2 regions of the Geobacillus sp. GHH01 genome follow, and region 2 is predicted to be linked to the other one. Evidence: riboswitches for the same ligand, from Rfam matches in the RefSeq annotation. Region 2 holds a riboswitch; the other holds the start of a gene.
The links. A riboswitch is a leader RNA that binds a small molecule or an ion and turns the genes downstream of it on or off. The one in region 2 is predicted to bind cobalamin.
Positions count from the first base shown of each region.

Region 1: it holds a riboswitch for cobalamin, as region 2 does, so the genes downstream of both, GHH_RS09115 (ferredoxin) here and GHH_RS11585 (ABC transporter substrate-binding protein) in region 2, are expected to answer to the same signal.

Region 1 is NC_020210.1:1,837,202-1,841,167, forward strand. Features, by position in the region: gene cobJ (precorrin-3B C(17)-methyltransferase) at 1-1,071, opposite strand, end outside; gene GHH_RS09110 (High-affinity nickel-transporter) at 1,073-1,780, opposite strand; gene GHH_RS09115 (ferredoxin) at 1,783-2,157, opposite strand; cobalamin riboswitch at 2,338-2,532, opposite strand; partial or broken gene GHH_RS09120 (S-adenosylmethionine--2-demethylmenaquinone methyltransferase) at 2,593-2,733, opposite strand; gene GHH_RS09125 (retropepsin-like aspartic protease) at 2,751-3,131, opposite strand; gene GHH_RS09130 (hypothetical protein) at 3,121-3,375, opposite strand; gene rraA (ribonuclease E activity regulator RraA) at 3,427-3,912, opposite strand.
Region 2 is NC_020210.1:2,358,388-2,362,353, reverse strand. Features, by position in the region: partial or broken gene GHH_RS19735 (IS982 family transposase) at 851-1,259, shown strand; gene GHH_RS11590 (NUDIX hydrolase) at 1,382-1,849, shown strand; cobalamin riboswitch at 1,919-2,118, shown strand; gene GHH_RS11585 (ABC transporter substrate-binding protein) at 2,259-3,218, shown strand; gene GHH_RS11580 (iron ABC transporter permease) at 3,205-3,966, shown strand, end outside.

The sequences.
Region 1 (3,966 bases), 520 kb from region 2:
TTTTGGCGCGGCGGTCGGCTGCCGTTTGGCTGTTTTTGCCAGCGGTGCAGCAAGCGGCGGCAAAACGGCAGCCAGCGGCGTTGGCTCGGCCTCCTTCGTGGCCGCGGCAACAGACGACGGTCGAACCGCGGTGGCCAAGGCGGTGAAAGCACGATCCTTCTGGTTGTCCCCGGCGAGGACAGCCGCTTCGGACGGTCCTGATGCCCCCGTGCTTCCTTCGTCCTCATCTTCCAGCGGTTTCGTCTGGTCAAGCGCCCACGGCTCCGCTTCTTTGCGCAGCCGTTCATGCGGTTTGAGCGGCTGGACGGCGGCTGCTAGTTGATACTTGCGCTGGTAGCCGCGCGGCGTGATCATCACGCCGTCATGGACGAATGTCGTTGAGTTGCCGATAATCACCGTCGTCAACATGCCGATCTCATGGTCAAGCATATGCGCCAAGTCGGTGAGGACGATATGCTGCCGCTCGCGGTACGCGCTTTTCACCAGACCGACCGGGGTTTCCGGAGACCGATGGCGGAGCAGGATGCGCTGTGCTTCCACAATCTGTCTAGTGCGCCGTCCGCTTTTCGGGTTGTAAAGCGCGATGACAAAATCGGCCGCGGCGGCGGCGTCAATCCGCTTTTCAATCAGCTCCCACGGCGTCAAATGGTCGCTCAAGCTGATCGTGCACGCATCGTGCATAATCGGTGCGCCAAGCAGCGCGGCGCACGAATGGATCGCGGAAATGCCGGGGATGACTTCGACTTCAATCGAGCTGTCTTTCGTCCACCCTTTTTCGATCAGCACTTCATACACGAGCCCGGCCATGCCGTACAACCCGGCGTCACCGCTTGAAATGACGGCGACCGTTTTGCCGCGCTCCGCCCATTTCACCGCCGCTTGGGCGCGGCTCACCTCTTCCGTCATGCCCGTGCTGATGATTTCCTTTCCGACAATCAGATCGCGCACAAGTTCGATGTACGTTTTGTAGCCAATGATGACGTCGCTTTCTTCAATCGCTTCCCGAGCCCGTTTCGTCATATGGTCGACGCTTCCCGGGCCAAAGCCGACAATGAGCAATTTGCCGCCCACTTTACAGCCCCCCTCTCCATATCTCGATTATCATCGACATCCCTAACCATATGCTGTAAATCCCTGTGACCGCACCAAGGACATAAAACAGTCGTTCCCGCTGCTTTGCTTTCCAAAATCCCCACGATAATCCAGCCGCTGTAGCAATCGTCGCAATGAGCAAGCCGGCGACAAACAGCACAAGCTGAAGGACAGCGGCGCTCACACGCACTTTTCCGACCGCGTGGGTGATAATGGCTAGCTGGGTCGGGCTTTCGACGCCAATGCCATGAATGATGCCGATGATCAAGGCGCCAGCCCAACCAACATGCGAAAAAGAACGGCAACTGTCCATTTCCCGCCTTCCCCGCAGCCATCGAGTAACCGTATGGCCGAACTCATAAAGGAGCTGAAACCGGCTTTTCACCTCACCCCGCCGAAAAAGAGAAAAAAGCATCATCCCGCCAAGAAGCACAAGCGTAACGCCAACTAAGAGCTCAATGGCGGCGGCTGACGACTCGGGAAGCCGGGCGCCGACCATGAGCGCCGCCACCCCCATGACAAACACGATTGCTCCGTGTCCAATAGCGTACATGATTCCGAGCGCCAACTGCTGTCTTCGCCGCGACTCGCTTCCGACCATATCCGCAATGGCCGCGACATGGTCGCTGTCCATCCCATGACGCATGCCGAGAAATATCGCTAACATTACATAACTGGCCCATTCCATCATTACGTCCTCCTCTTTCGAACGCCAATAACCGACTCCGTCCCACCAAGACGGGTCAACCCGTCTTCACGGTATTCATACGTCGCCCACGCGCGAAGCGGCTCGCCGTTTTGCAAATGGCGATGGACGACCTCTTTTGCCTTCTCCGGTGTCATCAACCGGTACCAGACGCCATCCGGGTAGACGATCATCACACACGCATCTTGACAGCGTCCGTTGCAGCGCGTCCTTGTTGTATGGACAGCGTCGTCAAGCCCAAGGCGGGCGATTTCCTCGCGCACCGCGGTTGTCACGTCATCTCCGCCATGGCGGAGGCACGTCCCTCCGTTGCAAATGAGCACATGATGCTTCATTCCCCGCAAATCCCACGTCGCCACCAAATCCCCCCTTTTGCTAGAATGGTAGAATGAAATGCGGCAGACGGACGGTTTTTCGACAAAAGAAAAAGCACCTCTACAGCAGAGGTGCAGAAAAATGTATACGAAAGCCGTAAACGGCCCAAACAGGGCCCCTAAAGCCGTCATTCTCCCGCACGTCTGCCTATAGTCCCGTAGGCATCCGTCCGATCCAAACAAGGCAGGTCTCCTGACTTAGGATCATCGCTTGGCGGCGTCTTCCCGAAGCATCCTTCAGTGACTTGTTGCCGCAAAGCTCTCCATCACAGTGGCGGGCACCGTGCCGGATTTTCACCGGGCTTCCCTTTTCACCCAAGCCCTTAAGCAGGCTTAGGCACCTTGTTTGTCTTACCGCCATATATGCGCTGTCATGGAACAAGCATCCGTTTTCATCGTAGTACAACCAATGCGTTGCCGTCAACCGTTTTTTGCCGACAAATCTTTGTTGGCGACGACAACGCCGTCCGCATCAGCGTACACGTACGCCCCTGGCTCCCAGCGGACGCCGCCAAACTCGAGCGCAACGTCGCGGGCGCCTTTTCCTTCTTTTTGGCATTTCGAGCGGGCGTTCCATTTCAACCAGAACGATACATCTCCAACTTGTCCAGGTCTAAGACAAATCCAGCGCCCAGCAATATATCCAATCCTAACAAACCGTTAATCCCCTCATAGTCCATCCCGCTAAAATCAATTTCATACTCTCTTAGCTGGAAAGAATCTAGCTGAATACAGTCTAATTTTTTTGTAAACGCGTACTCTTTCCCACCGATTCCGTAATAAGCCACAATACGATCGCCCGGCTCTACCCGCAAATGAATATCTTCTACTGCATTTTGAGAAATCACTGTTTTCGCCGCACCAGTATCAATCACCATATTATGAATCAACTTAGACCTTCCTTGATAAACGATTTCGATCGATGCAAACAGCAAGCCTTCACGATATTCAATCTGCATAATGAAATTTCCCTCTCAGGCCAATCGCTCCCCGAACTTTTAAAACAATCTCCTTGTGGCTAGTATGATAAACAAGCTGATTCCCTTTCGATTGCAGCAACTCACGAGTTGCATCCTTGTCCGAAACCGTTCCGATAACAGCCACCTCTTCAATGATTTCTTGATCTCCCTCTAAATGGGACTTTAATACTTGTAATTTCACAAATTGATTTGGATACAATGAACGCACTTCCTGCCATTCCATCTCCATCGCCTCAACCTGTTCGTTGTATTGAACGAGACTCGACCGCAGCCGTCAACCATTTTTCGCCAACAAATCTTTGTTGGCGACGACAACGCCGTCCGCATCAGCGTACACGTACGCCCCTGGCTCCCAGCGGACGCCGCCAAACTCGAGCGCAACGTCGCGTGAGCCTTTTCCCTCTTTTTTGCTTTTCACCGGGCATGTGCCGATCGCCATCACGCCAATCGGCATGGCGCCAATTTCCGCTGAATCGCGGATGCAGCCGTGGATGATGACGCCAGCAAGCCCCCTCTCGCAAGCGATTTGCGCCAGCCGGTCGCCTAATAGCGCGACGCGGCGCGAGCCTTTTCCATCGACCACGAGCACCGTCCCCGGCGGCACCGTCTCCAGCGCTTCTCGGACAAGGACGTTGTCTTCAAACACATCGACCGTCGCAATCGGCCCGGAAAATGCCCGCTTTCCGCCGTACGATTGGAACGGCAACTCGCATACTTGCAACTCGTCTAAAAATTGATCGCATAAATCGGCTGTTTTCATTGTCGCTCTCCCCTTTCATGTTTTGCATTCGCCGTCATTCGCCAAAATCCTTCT
Region 2 (3,966 bases):
TTTTAGAGGCTTTATTTCGATGCATCGATCAACTTTTTTCTGGAAATACCTTATGTGGCGGGAAGATCACAGGTGTCTAAAAAGGTAATTGATTAAATGTTTATTTTGGAAAACGTGCTTTACGATCGATTCTTTGTAGCAGTTGATGAACATCTTCCGCTGTTTTTGCTATTTTTGATGTATTTATGAGTCTCTCATCTGTCCACCTTTTCAAGGACCAGCCGATGCTTTCAAAAGTAAGAATTTTCTGATGTTCATCATCATCTCTTAAACGATGTATGTGTTTAATCTCTGAAAGTGATCATGGTGGATGGTACGGCCCTTTGAAACATTCTTGTAGTATGATCTCCAAACAAAATGGGTCATTTCAACTCGGTATTACTAGTTTAAAGGTATAAAGAACGGTTGAACAAGTGAGAATTCTTTTTGTTTTCTCGATTAACCGCTGGAATAGTGGAGAAACAAAAGGTGCCTATGGTTATGTGATTGCTGTCTTCTTGAAAACTGGATTTGAAAAGTGTCTGTTTGATCTCCATAATGCGTTGAATGGATATTTGATCAATTAAAGATTAACGGGGTAGAGCAGCCGCGTTGGTATAGATTTCATTGCTATCTGTTACATGTACAATTATAAATCATTATTGGAAATTTTTAATTTACACTCTATTTTTACCGCGTTATCAATTATAAGAAGAAGTTAAATTCTGAATATATATAAAAAGATATGTATTGCATGATGTTTAGTTACCCGTGGTGCTAGATAAAATCAGACGAGCATAAAAATAGTCCTTGTATGAAAATCTCCTTTTAAAATGAAAGTGCTCATCTAACATTAGAAAGGAGAAATCCCATACAAGAGCGTCTTCATTTTACAACGGATCAAGCGGAAATTCAAAAGCAATATACGGCGATCTTGTTCTTGGTATCAGCGCAACTGTCTGGCGGCTCTAAATGTATTGTAGCGCTGAAATCGTCATTTGTTAAAGCAAGGAAATGGGTCATAATCGCCATTCATATTCTTGGAAAGTTGTTTTGTTTTACTTCGGAACGAGCAGGGTATCAGTATGTCATTGGAAACTTATTCACTAGGGAGATGTTCCCTGAACGCTCTCGATATAACTGTTGTTGTCGGTTGCTCCGTTTTTCCGTTAAATAGAGTTTTTCTAATAGATCCGTCACCAACTAGCGAGGCACGGACAACATCATGCCTATGCTGTTGTGGAGATCTTGTCCCTCTTGCGCTGTGTCATCACGTGAGGCGTTAATGTTCAACTAGCACCACGGATTTTCCTTATTTTTTTCAAGATGGCAGTATAGATGGGGCAGCTGCTTTTTTTCTGCAGGAGAGGGCTAGGATCATTCCGCGATGTAGGAGGAGAGCTTGATGGATAAACACCAACAAGCCATTATCACCGTTTCAGCCTATATTACGAATGACACGGGAGAGGTTTTGCTTGTTAAAAGCTATGACCGCTCCGATACGTGGGAAATGCCGGGTGGACAAGTTGAACCGGGCGAGCCGCTCGATCGGGCCGTTCATCGTGAGGTGCATGAAGAGACTGGCGTTGACATCCGTCTCATTGGGGTCAGCGGCGTGTACTACAATGAAACTAAAAATATCATAAACATTGCATTTAAAGCGACATATGTGAAAGGAAACGTTTTTCCCCAGCCTGAGGAAATTCAAGAGGCGAAGTTTGTGTTGATCGATGAGTCGAATATTGATGAATATGTGACATGGCCGCATTTGAAATCGCGGGTGCTCGATGCGATGAAAAGGGGATGCTCTGTTCCTTATGAAGCATGGGTCATGAATCCGTCTCGATTATCTGCAAGAGTGGGAAGGTGAAGTGCTGTAAATTCATAGTTGTCAAATGCTAAACGCTGCATTATTATAAAAATGTCCATATCCCATAACTGAATCCATTCGCAGCAAGGCGCCGAAAAGGCTTAATAGGGAATCCGGTGGGAATCCGGAGCTGTCCCCGCAACTGTCAATGCGGACGAAATGAAATCGCCACTGTACGGACGGATGGCTTGCGCTGTTTTCCGTACGGGAAGGCTTCAGAGTAGGATGAAGCATGAGCCAGTAGACCTGCCTTGCTTGCCGCAGTTTCCGAATCTTCGGGGGGTGAGACGCGGAAACAGTCGCATAGGGCATTGTTGTGCCCATTGGCGGTCTGTTTCGCGCTCATTCCCAGATTTAGGCGGAATGGGCGTTTTTTATTGTACATACATCACTGAAGGGGGAATGACGGATGAAACGTTGGACATGGCCGGCGGTGGTGGCGGTGTTCTTCCTTCTGGCCGCCGTGCTGGTCGGCTGCAGCGGTGGAGCCAATAGCAACGCCCAGCCAGCGAAAAAAGAAGAACCGAAAACGGAACAAGCGGCGTTTCCGGTGACGGTGAAAGACGGGCTTGGCGAGGATGTCACGATCAAAGCGGAACCGAAAAAGATCGTCTCGCTCATCCCAAGCAATACGGAAATCGCCTATGCGTTGGGGTTGGGCGATAAGATCGTCGGCGTCAGCGATTTTGACAATTACCCGGAAGACGTCAAAACGAAAACGAAAATCGGCGGCATGGAATTCAACGTCGAGAAAATCATTTCGCTCAAACCGGATCTTGTCTTGGCCCACGCGTCAAGCGCCCATAACTCGCGCGATGGCCTCAAGCAATTGAAAGACGCCGGCATCACCGTGCTTGTCGTGAATGACGCGAAGTCGTTCGACGATGTATATGCGTCCATCGACTTGATCGGCAAAGCGACCGGGACGACAGACAAAGCGAAGCAAGTGATTGATGAGATGAAAGAGAAGCTTGCGAAAATCAAAGAAAAAGCGAAACAAATCCCGGCGGACAAACAGGCCAATGTCTGGATTGAAGTGTCGCCGCCGCCGCAAATTTATACGGCCGGCAAAGGGACGTTTATGGATGAGATGCTTCAAGTGATTTCGGCGAAAAACGTCGCCGGCAGCTTGGAAGGCTGGCCGATGGTGACGGAAGAAAAAGCCGTGGCCTATAAGCCGGATGTCATCATCACGACATACGGCGGAGCGAAGCAAGTGTTGGCGCGCGCCGCTTGGAAAGACGTGCCGGCGGTGAAAAACAAGCGGGTGTATGACGTCAACACCGACTTAGTAAGCCGACCGGGTCCGCGCCTTGTCGAAGGGGTCGAGGAACTTGCCAAAGCCATTTACCCGGATGTGTTCAAGTAAAATGTGGATGTATATATTGGCCGTCACCGCGGCCGTGTTATCGCTTCTCGTAGGGATATCGACAGGATCGCTGTCGATTCCCTTTTCTTCTATTGTCCGCATTTTGGCGGCTGAATGGTTCGGAGCGGCGCTGCCTCGCCACATTCCGGCTGATTGGGTGCCGATCGTGATGGCGATCCGCTTGCCGCGCGTCGTGCTTGCGTTTTTGGTCGGGGCGTCATTGGCGCTGGCCGGGGCCGCGTTTCAAGGGCTGTTAAAAAATGCGCTCGCCGATCCGTACACGCTCGGTGTCTCGTCCGGCGCGTCGGTCGGGGCGGTGCTCGTCATCTTTCTCGGCTGGCAATGGCCGTTCTTTGGCACGTTTACGCTGCCGGTCGTGAGCATCTTGTTTGGCATGGCGACGCTTGCCGCCGTTTTGGCGTTCACTCGCGCTGTGGAGCGGCGCATGTCGGTTGAGACGATCATTTTAGCCGGCATTATCTTCGGCGCGTTTTTCAGCGCGTTCATTTCGCTCATGATCGCGTTGACCGGGGAAGAATTGCGGCAAATCATCTCATGGCTGATGGGAAGCGTCGCGATGCGCGGCTGGAAATACAGCGGGCTTTTGTTGCCGTTTTTTCTCATCGGCGCGGCGGTGCTTCTCGCCAACGGCCGCGAGTTGAACGCGTTTGCTTTTGGCGAGGCGGCGGCGCTTCATGTCGGCGTTGATGTTACGCGCCGAAAAGTCATCATTTTGACGGCGGCGGCG